DNA from 2 places in the Pseudomonas sp. StFLB209 genome. Region 1 is predicted to be linked to the other one. Evidence: predicted binding sites of a transcription regulator. Region 1 holds the regulator's gene; the other holds the start of a gene.

Region 1 (5,343 bases):
CGGCCTGGTCCAGGCCGATCAGGGGCGAGTGCTGATCGATGACCTCGATGTCAGCCACCAACCCATGCATGGTCGCGCACGCGCCGGCATCGGTTATCTGCCACAGGAAGCCTCGATCTTCCGCAAGCTGACCGTGGCCGACAACATCATGGCGATCCTGGAAACCCGCAAGGAACTGGACGCCGCCGCACGCCGCGCCGAACTGGAAAGCCTGCTGCAGGAATTCCATATCACCCATATCCGCGATAGCCTCGGCATGAGCCTCTCCGGCGGCGAGCGTCGCCGCGTAGAGATCGCCCGCGCGCTGGCCACGGCCCCCAAGTTCATCCTGCTCGACGAGCCTTTCGCCGGGGTAGACCCGATTTCCGTGGGTGATATCAAGCAGATCATTCACCACCTCAAGGCCAAGGGCATCGGCGTACTGATCACCGATCACAACGTGCGCGAGACCCTGGACATCTGCGAGACCGCCTACATCGTCAACGACGGCCAGTTGATTGCCGAAGGCGATGCAGAAACCATCCTGGCCAACCAGCTGGTGAAAGAGGTGTACCTGGGCCACGAGTTCCGTTTGTAGACCTCCCTTGGTTACACACTGGCTGTTGACAACAGATTATTTGTCCTGATGCTCTAGGCAAGTCTTTAGAATTCAGGCATATAACTTGCTTAATAAAGGCGGCATCGATCAGAGGCCGTGAGAAAGCGTAGCGAGCGCAGCCAAGGCAAGACGAAAGCACTCGAAAGTCACGGTTTTTCCCAAGCCAATCAGCTACGGGTAAATGCGTGTTTTCGAGCCCGCTCTCCAGGTCCGATGACTGCATCCGAGGCTGGCAACCTGCCGACACTTTCCCACGACAGCTATCGATGCCCTGTAGTGGATGGCGCTCCCCGCGCCGGCGAATGAAGGTGTTGAGCAACTGCCATGAAACCATCGCTAGTCTTGAGAATGGGCCAGCAGCTGACGATGACACCGCAGCTGCAACAGGCTATCCGCTTGCTTCAGCTATCGACTCTGGACCTGCAGCAGGAAATCCAGGAAGCGCTGGAATCCAACCCCATGCTGGAGCGCCAGGAAGAAGGCGACGACTTCGATAATTCCGACCCGATGGCGGACAATATCGAAAACAAGCCGGCCAGCGAACAGCCGGAACCAAGCTTCCAGGAAACCGCCACGACCGTGGACAACCTTGAAGAAGGCGACTGGAGCGAGCGTATTCCCAATGAGCTGCCGGTCGACACGGCGTGGGAAGACATCTACCAGACCAGCGCCAGCAGCCTGCCCGGCAGCGACGATGACGAGTGGGACTTCACCACCCGCACATCGGCCGGTGAAAGCCTGCAGAGCCACCTGCTGTGGCAGCTCAATGTCGCGCCGATGTCCGACACCGATCGCCTGATCGCCGTCACCCTGATCGACTGCATCAATGGCCAGGGTTACCTGGAAGAGCCTCTGGAAGAACTTCTGGAAGCCTTCGATCCTGAACTGGACATCGAACTCGACGAGATCGAAGCCGTCCTGCACCGCATCCAGCAGTTCGAACCGGCCGGTGTCGGTGCGCGCACCCTCAGCGAATGCCTGCTCCTGCAATTGCGCCAGCTCCCGGCCAAGAGCCCTTGGCTGGCTGAAGCGCAGCGCTTGGTCAGCGACTACATCGACTTGTTGGGCAGCCGCGACTACTCGCAACTGATGCGGCGCATGAAACTCAAGGAAGATGAACTGCGCCAGGTCATCGAGCTGGTGCAAAGCCTCAATCCGCGCCCGGGTTCGCAAATCGAATCCAGCGAGCCGGAATATGTGGTGCCGGACGTCATCGTGCGCAAGGACACCGACCGCTGGCTGGTGGAGCTGAACCAGGAAGCGGTGCCGCGCCTGCGCGTCAACCCGCAATATGCCGGCTTCGTGCGCCGTGCCGATACCAGCGCCGACAACACCTTCATGCGTAACCAGTTGCAGGAAGCACGCTGGTTCATCAAGAGCCTGCAAAGCCGCAACGAGACCCTGATGAAGGTGGCCACCCAGATCGTCGAGCACCAGCGCGGCTTTCTCGAATACGGCGATGAGGCCATGAAGCCGTTGGTGCTGCACGATATTGCCGAAGCGGTTGGCATGCACGAGTCGACCATTTCCCGGGTCACCACCCAGAAATTCATGCATACCCCGCGTGGCATCTACGAGTTGAAGTACTTCTTCTCCAGCCATGTCAGCACTTCCGAAGGCGGTGAATGCTCCTCCACAGCCATCCGCGCAATCATCAAGAAACTGGTTGCTGCGGAAAATCAGAAAAAGCCATTGAGTGATAGCAAGATCGCTGGTTTACTGGAAGCACAAGGCATTCAGGTCGCCCGTCGCACCGTCGCCAAGTACCGCGAATCGCTGGGCATTGCGCCATCGAGCGAACGCAAGCGGCTGATGTGACTGACCGGCTACCGGGCACGACCTCGTTTGGGGTCGATGCCGGGTGAGCGCCACAGCGTTCCAGAGGCAGGTAGTCGACCTGCCCCTTTATGCACAGGCAAAGGAGAAAGCTGTATGCAAGTCAATATCAGTGGACATCAACTGGAAGTGACCAAGCCCCTGCGCGAATATGTGGAGCTCAAACTCAAAAAACTCGAAGGACATTTCGACAAGATCACCAATGTCCAGGTCACCATGACCGTCGAGAAACTGAAACAGAAAATCGAAGCCACCATGCACATCCATGGCGGTGAGGTCGTGGCCAACGCCGAGCATGACGACATGTATGCCGCCATCGACCTGCTCACCGACAAGCTCGACAGACAATTGCTCAAGCATAAGGAAAAGCAGCAAAGCATCCTCAAAGGTGCGACCGCTCGCTAACACACCCAATCCATGATCCGACTTGAAGACATCCTGACCCCCGGCCGTTCCCAGGTTAACGTGCCGGGGGGCAGTAAAAAACGCGTACTCGAACAGATTGCCAACCTGATTGGCCGCGAAGTACCTACGCTGGATACTCAAACCGTATTCGAGAGTCTGGTCGCCCGCGAAAAGCTCGGATCGACCGGCTTTGGCAACGGCATTGCCATTCCTCACTGCCGCCTCGCCGCCTGCAGCGCGCCGGTGAGCGCTGTCCTGCACCTGGAAGCACCGGTTGATTTTGACGCCATCGATGGCGCACCGGTCGATCTGCTGTTCGTGTTGCTGGTTCCCGAAGCTGCCACCGATGAACATCTGGAGCTGTTACGCCAGATCGCCAGCATGCTCGACCGCGCCGAAGTGCGTGAGCGCCTGCGCGCGGCACACAGCGGTGAGGCGCTTCATCACGCCGTGCTGGATGAACTGAAAGGCCGGTGAGCATGCGCATGATCATCGTCAGTGGCCGCTCCGGTTCGGGCAAGAGCACCGCGCTCGACATGCTCGAAGACAACGGTTTCTACTGCGTCGACAATCTGCCGGCAGGCTTGCTGCCTGAACTGGCCGAACGCGCGTTGCTCAATACCGAACAAAGCGAGCCGCTGCTGGCTGTGTCCATCGACGCACGCAACATGCCCAGCCACCTCACCCGCTTCCCGCAGATCCTCGATGAGGTACGCGCTCGGCACATCCACTGTGATGTGCTGTATCTGGACGCCGACGACGCTACCCTGCTCAAACGTTTCTCGGAAACCCGGCGACGCCATCCGCTGAGCAACTCGCAGCGCTCGCTGGCCGAAGCCATACGTGACGAAAGCGTACTGCTGGGGCCGATCATTGATCTGGCCGACCTGAAGATCAACACCACACACCTGAACCTCTATCAGTTGCGTGACACCATCAAGCTGCGCCTGCTGAACAAGCCCGAGCCCGGTACGGCTTTCCTGATCGAGTCGTTCGGCTTCAAGCGTGGCATGCCGGTGGACGCCGATCTGGTGTTCGACGTGCGCTGCCTGCCCAACCCCTACTGGAAGCCGGAGCTACGCGAGCATTCGGGGCTTGATCCGGTGGTAGCCGAATACCTCGCGGCCCAGCCCGATGTGGAAGAAATGTTTCAGGACATCTTCGCCCATCTCAACAAGTGGCTGCCGCGGTTTGCCGCCAGTAACCGCTCCTACGTGACCGTCGCCATCGGCTGCACCGGCGGGCATCACCGTTCGGTCTATCTGACCGAACGCCTGGGCCAGGTCCTGCAACAATCACTCAAGAACGTTCAGGTTCGTCACCGCGACCTCAGTTGAAGGACTTCCACAGCGATGCCCGCTCGTCAAATCACCATTATCAACAAACTGGGCCTGCATGCCCGCGCTGCTGCCAAGTTCGTCGGCGTCGCCGGCAAGTTCCCCTGCCAGATCCGGGTTGGCCGCACCCCAGAGAGCATGGTCGACGGCAAGAGCATCATGGCCGTCATGATGCTGGCCGCCGGCAAGGGCACCGAAATTCACCTGCTCACCGAGGGCGAGCAGGAAGATCAGGCACTCGAAGGGCTGGTAGCGCTGATCAACAATTATTTTGATGAAGGCGAATAATCTGCCGCATGACAAAGCCGGACACAAAAACGGGGCGCCATAAGCGCCCCGTTTTTATTGTCTGCAAGACCGCCACCACCACAGCCACCCTGTCCTGGCACAGGGCGCCTGAGGCTTTATGCCAGGGACAGACGTGTCACCCAGTCCAGTGCCTGGACTGTCAGCAAGGCAATCCCTCCCAGAAGCAGCAGGCTTCCGAAGGCCAGACGAAACAGGCGAACACGATTGGTAACCGACATTTCCAGACTCATGACGTGCCTTGAGGACTCAAAGGGTTGATCAGGCCAGCGCAGCAGCGTAACGGCGCGCCACTTCAGCCCAGTTGATGACGTTGTAGAAGGCAGCGATGTACTCCGGCCGCTTGTTCTGATACTTCAGGTAGTAAGCGTGCTCCCAGACATCCAGGCCAAGAATCGGCGTATTGCCGTGCATCAACGGGCTGTCCTGGTTGCCGCTGTGCTCGACCACCAGCTTTTTCTCCGGGGTAACGCTCAGCCACGCCCAGCCACTGCCGAACTGGACAGTAGCAGCCTTGGTGAAAGCCTCTTTGAACGCTGCAAAGCCGCCCAGTTGCGCATCGATGGCACTGGCCAGCTCGCCTTTGGGCTCGCGATCACCTTCAGGACTCATCACGGTCCAGAACAGCGAGTGGTTGGCGTGGCCACCGCCATGGTTCTTGACCACCGGGCGCAGAGCCTCTGGCAGACTGGCGATCTTGCGCACCAGGTCCTCGACGCTCAGTTCTTTGTACTGGGCGTATTCAGGCTGCTCCAGGGCCGCGTTGATGTTGTTGATGTAGGTCTGATGGTGTTTGGTGTGGTGGATTTCCATGGTTTGCGCATCGACGTGCGGTTCCAGCGCATCGTAGGCGTAAGGCAA
Region 2 (5,343 bases), 970 kb from region 1:
ATGGTTTGGTCTTTCAAGCCATGGGTGGCGTTGTCGAATCGGGTGGCTTCACTCAAGAGGGTATCATCCAGACTGCTGCGTAAGCAGTTCGGGGATTTCCACCCTTGGCTCAAGCGAAGGGGTGTCCTCTGGTCGCCATCCTGCTTCGCCTCTAGCTGCGGCGGTGCGCCGATTGAAATCCTGCGCCAATACATCGAAGAACAGCAGACTCCCAACCAGGACGCCTGCGGCGTCCGCGCTCTCGACCTCGGGCTAAACCCCGAGGCTTCTCGCGCATATGGTGAAATGGCGGGCGCTCAGACAGCCCGCCCGGCCCTCACTGGTGCTGCACTTGCGTCTGCGCAGCGGCAATCGGTGCTGCAGGCGACACCAGCACTCGGGCATGCATCTGCTCGAAGCCGCCGCCACGGCGCATACCGCGCACCGGGCACGCATCCAGGTAATCAAGCCCAACCGCCACCTTCAGATGCCGCTCAGGAATGGCCAGTTGATTGGTCACGTCAAAACTGTACCAGCCGTCATCAATCCAGGCCTCGGCCCAGGCATGGCTGGACAGGTGGTCGCTGTCTGCAGTGCACAGGTAACCCGACACATAGCGCGCCGGCACGCCCAGGCTGCGCGCGCAGGCCAGAAACGCATGGGTGTGGTCCTGACAGACCCCGCTGCGGCCGGCGAAGGCTTGCGCCGCACTGGTTTCGACTTCGGTACTGCCCGGCGTATAGACCATGTGCTGGTTCAAGGCATGCATCAAGCCGATCAGGGCAGTACGGTCAGTGCCACGCTGACACTGGCTGGCGGCAAACGAGCGCAGTGCTTCGTCAGCCTCGGTCAGCCGGGTCGAGCGCAGAAACGGCAACGGCGACTGGCTGTCAGGCTCGGCCTCGCAGCGCGGGTCGATTTCTACCTGACCACGAGCACCGATCACAATGGCCTGATGCGGCTCGTCGAGGGTCAGCACGTGCAGGATATTGCCGTATGGGTCGACCTGAGGGCGCACCGGGCGCGGCAGGTTCAGTTGCCAACTGAGAATCTTCTGGCGCTCGCTGTCGTGTGGGGTCAGGCGCAGGTACTGGATGCTGGCTCGTACCTGAGCCTCATAGTGATAACTGGTCTCATGACTGATGGAGAGTCTCATGCAGCCTCCAGATAGGAAGTGTGGATCGCATCGCCCAGATCGGCGACCAGAGGGATGAAGTCGTTCAACCATGCATGCAGCCCTGCTTCCAGAACCTCATCAATGCCGGTGAAACGCAACCGCGCATGCAGCTCGGCGGCCATGCGCTGGGCGGGCCGCCCGTTGATGCCGGGCAGGCTGCTAAGCACTTCATCGAGTTCTTCCAGGCACGCCAGCAATGAACGTGGCGTATCGGCGCGCAACAACAGCAACTCGGCCACATGCCGGGCTCCAGGCGCCTCGCGATAGAGCTCGGTGTAGGCCTCGAAGCACGACAAGGCACGCAGCAACGCACTCCATTGGTAATAGCCGGCAGCAGAGCTGTCAGCCGCCGCTTTCACATGCGAACCACGCAGCTCGAGCATCTCGTAGCGCGCATCGAGCATGCGCAGAGTGTTGTCGGCACGCTCGATGAATGTCCCCAGGCGAATGAAGCTGAAGGCATCGTTGCGCATGATGGTGCCGTAGGTTGCACCGCGAAACAGATGGGCACGCTCCCTGACCCACTCGCAAAAGCGGCTCATGCCATAGCGGTTCAGGCCCTGCTGGGCGATGTCGCGGATTTCCAGCCAGGTGGAGTTGATGTTCTCCCACATATCAGCGGTAATTCGCCCGCGTACCGCGTGGGCACAGGCCCGTGCGGCACCCAGGCAACTGTAGATACTGGCCGGGTTGCTGGCATCCAGAGCAAAGAAGTGCAGCATGCGTTCGGCATGCCGTTCGCCATGACGCTCTCGATAGGCATCCAGGGTGCCGGTGATCAACAGCGGCATGGCGATTTCATCCAGGCCGTCACCACGCCCGTCCTGGGGCATCAATGACAACGAGTAACTGACATCAAGCATCCGTGCGAGGTTTTCAACCCGCTCCAGGTAACGTGACATCCAGAACAGATCAGAGGCAGTTCTACTCAACATAGGCAGGCATCCTTAATCCTCGACCACCCAGGTGTCCTTGGTTCCGCCGCCCTGAGACGAGTTCACCACCAGCGAGCCTTCACGCAGGGCCACACGGGTGAGCCCGCCGGGCACTACGCGAGTTTCGCGGCCAGACAAGACAAAGGGGCGCAGATCAATGTGTCGCGGGGCGATGCCGTTCTCGACGAAAGTCGGACAGGTCGACAGGGACAGGGTGGGTTGGGCGATATACGCATGTGGCCGGGCAATCAGGCGGGCCCGGAAGGCTTCGATCTCGGCTGCCGTTGCCGCCGGGCCGACCAGCATGCCGTAGCCGCCGGAGCCTTGGGTTTCCTTGACCACCAGATCTTTCAGATTGGCCAGCACGTGAGACAACTCCTCAGGCTTGCGGCACTGCCAGGTTGGCACGTTCATCAGGATCGGCTCTTCATCAAGATAGAAGCGGATCATGTCGGTCACATACGGGTAAACCGACTTGTCATCGGCAACGCCGGTACCCACCGCGTTCGCCAGCACCACGTTGCCGCTGCGGTAGGCTGCCAGCAGGCCCGGAACACCCAGCACCGAATCAGGCCTGAACGCCAGCGGGTCGAGAAATGCATCGTCCAGACGTCGGTAGATCACGTCGACCGGCCGCGGACCGGAAGTGGTGCGCATATAGACCCGGTCATCACGCACGAACAGGTCAGCCCCCTCTACCAGCTCGACGCCCATTTCCCGCGCCAGGAACGCATGCTCGAAAAATGCGCTGTTGAAGCGCCCCGGCGTCAGCACGACGACTCTGGGGTTATCCAGCGGGCTGGCACTTTTCAGGGTATCGAGCAACAGGTTCGGGTAATGATCGATCGGCGCGATGCGCTGCGCCGCAAACAGCTCGGGAAACAGGCGCATCATCATCTTGCGGTCTTCGAGCATGTAGCTCACACCGCTGGGGGTGCGCAGGTTGTCTTCGAGCACGTAATAAGTGCCGTCACTGTCGCGCACCAGGTCCACGCCGGAAATATGCGAATACAGATCGCGGTGCAGGTTCAACCCCTGCATTGCCAACTGGTACTGCTCATTGGCAAGTACCTGTTCGGCAGGCACGATCCCGGCCTTGATGATCCGTTGCTCGTGATACAGGTCGGCCAGAAACATGTTCAGCGCTTTGACTCGCTGAATACAGCCGCGCTCGACAATCCGCCACTCAGTGGCCGGAATGCTGCGCGGGATGGTATCGAAAGGAATCAACCTCTCGGTGCCCTGCTCGTCGCCATAGAGCGTGAAGGTAATTCCGGCACGATGAAACAGCAGATCGGCCTCGCGACGCCGCTGAGCCAACAGCTCAGGCGGCGTATTTCCCAACCACCGGGCAAACTCCCGGTAATGCGGGCGAACCTGCCCGCCAGCATCGTACATCTCATCGTAAAAGTTGCGGATCATGCCGAACTCCTTGTCACCCAGGACGCCAAGGCCTTCGCAAGCCTCGTGCCACCGGCATAAATCTTTATTTTTCAATAAGTTATTTTTACGCAACGCCCACCGCGCACCCTCCTTGTGCAAAATTGCGCCCACTTTTATCGCCCACGCCTCAAAACCATGCATCAAAACTATAGGCGCTATAGAACGAGTTGATTTCCAGCCTTGCCATTAGTTCGCCACAATCGCTCACATCAACGGAAGCCACCACCTGCAAGGCGTCACTCATCAAGCGCCTTCTACCACTCATCCGTCAACCCGATTCCCGTTATGGCCACTGTTTTCAGTGGCTTTTTTTTGCCTGCCTGTTGCACATCAATCCCGCTCTTTACAACGCAAACGGCCCGGCGGGAGCAATGTTCCCGCCGGGCCGTCAAGGGTGAATCTGCTGTTCAGTTCAAGCGTCTGAGTTCATGTTTGACTCCCCAGCCTTCAACCTCCCCGTCAAGCGGGGAAATCGCAGACTGCAGGTCTTGCTCAAAGTCCCCGATCCCGTGGTAAGTGGCGTACATCATTTTGCTGACCTGTAAATGCCAGGCACCGTCATCGCGCTCGTTGACCTGAGCGTTCAGCGATTCGCCGCGAAATTTTTGCGCGGCCTGGCGAGCGCGTTTTTCGTCGGGAAAGATGGCGTAGAACTCAATGGGATGAATCCGGGCAAAATCAAAACCGCCCTCTTTCATGCAACGCAGCACGTGAGTGCTGATGTCTTCAGGGTGGGCTGTGCTCATGAAACATCCTCCTATGCAACGATAGATAGAGTTTCAACGCTGGCTGTGCGGCCGTGCCGCCAGCCTGGCGATCAAGCATGGAGCTGGGTGAAGTCGGCCTGCAAAGGGCCGGACACCCGCCGGGAAGAGTCCGTCAGACGATGCACTCAAGTGGCTGTTCAGCGACTTTACGTACGCCCTCTGGCGGCCCCGTTTGCAGAGTAGCCTTAGCCTGAGCACCTGCCAAGCGGTTGGCAGAGCATGGTCGCTCAGGAAAGCTCTGTAATCGAAAGGATCTGCACGCTGTTCTGCTCTCTGAGCGTCTTCACCGTCGGCTCTGACGCTCGCCCCTCCAGATCATTGAGATCGAGCTCACCGGCTACCGGGAACAGTTTCGGGCGCAGCAGACGGGCAGCCTCCTCATGTGTAGGGCACTGCTGCGAATCAATCTCCAGGCGTTGTTGCACGCCATCCTTATCCAGATACGAAACGGCCCACAGTTTCATCAGTACCTCCGCAACAGCCGGACAATCGGCTTACGTGATCTTGACCGGTCCGTGAGGCGGTTTGTTCAGCCTGATACAGGGTGTTTTTTACCAGACGGCGGCAAGGTCGGGCAGACACTTGGGTGACGCCCAAGCAAACGGGAATCTGCATGTCGGCGGTTTTTACACCGGCAGAAAAAAGGCCCCGGAGGGGGCCTTTTTCATGCTGCTCAGTTCTTGCTGGCCTCTACGCCTGCGGTGTTGTCCAGCAGGCTCTTGGTCGCGGTTTGCAGGAAGCTTTCAAGTTTTTGCTTGAGTTCTTCAGTCTGCGCCGCATTTTCGATCACTTCGGCCGACGGTGTAGTGCCCAAGGTGTACTTGAGAACCTTCGCAGGCATGTCTACCGGCTCGATCAGGATGTGATTGCCACTGAGAATGGCCACCACCTGCTCACTGCCAGACGGCTTGATCACGCCAAAGCCCTGATCACCCTCGGGCAGGTTCAGCAGGTCACGCCCCCAGCATTGATGACGGGTCTTGCCACCCAGACGGCCCATGATGGTCGGCACCACGTCCACTTGAGTGCCGACGATGCTGCT

What was found. The regulator sigma-54, encoded in region 1, starts transcription at its own class of promoters, with help from an activator protein. The targets are predictions, from matches to a motif close to ANTGGCATNNANNTTGCTNT.
Region 2: PSCI_RS18685 (circularly permuted type 2 ATP-grasp protein) is a predicted target of sigma-54. The motif match lies at 3,547-3,566, and genes of this name have one in related genera.

The regions. Positions count from the first base shown of each region.
Region 1 covers NZ_AP014637.1:3,188,102-3,193,444, reverse strand. Annotated here, with positions in the region: gene lptB (LPS export ABC transporter ATP-binding protein) at 1-577, shown strand, start outside; gene PSCI_RS14205 (RNA polymerase factor sigma-54) at 923-2,416, shown strand; gene hpf (ribosome hibernation-promoting factor, HPF/YfiA family) at 2,531-2,839, shown strand; gene ptsN (PTS IIA-like nitrogen regulatory protein PtsN) at 2,852-3,316, shown strand; gene rapZ (RNase adapter RapZ) at 3,319-4,176, shown strand; gene PSCI_RS14185 (HPr family phosphocarrier protein) at 4,192-4,464, shown strand; gene PSCI_RS14180 (superoxide dismutase) at 4,744-5,343, opposite strand, start outside.
Region 2 covers NZ_AP014637.1:4,162,597-4,167,939, reverse strand. Annotated here, with positions in the region: partial or broken gene PSCI_RS28705 (IS200/IS605 family transposase) at 13-216, shown strand; gene PSCI_RS18695 (transglutaminase family protein) at 317-1,135, opposite strand; gene PSCI_RS18690 (alpha-E domain-containing protein) at 1,132-2,091, opposite strand; gene PSCI_RS18685 (circularly permuted type 2 ATP-grasp protein) at 2,104-3,513, opposite strand; gene PSCI_RS18680 (ribonuclease E inhibitor RraB) at 3,942-4,280, opposite strand; gene PSCI_RS18675 (hypothetical protein) at 4,529-4,765, opposite strand; gene PSCI_RS18670 (LTA synthase family protein) at 4,975-5,343, opposite strand, start outside.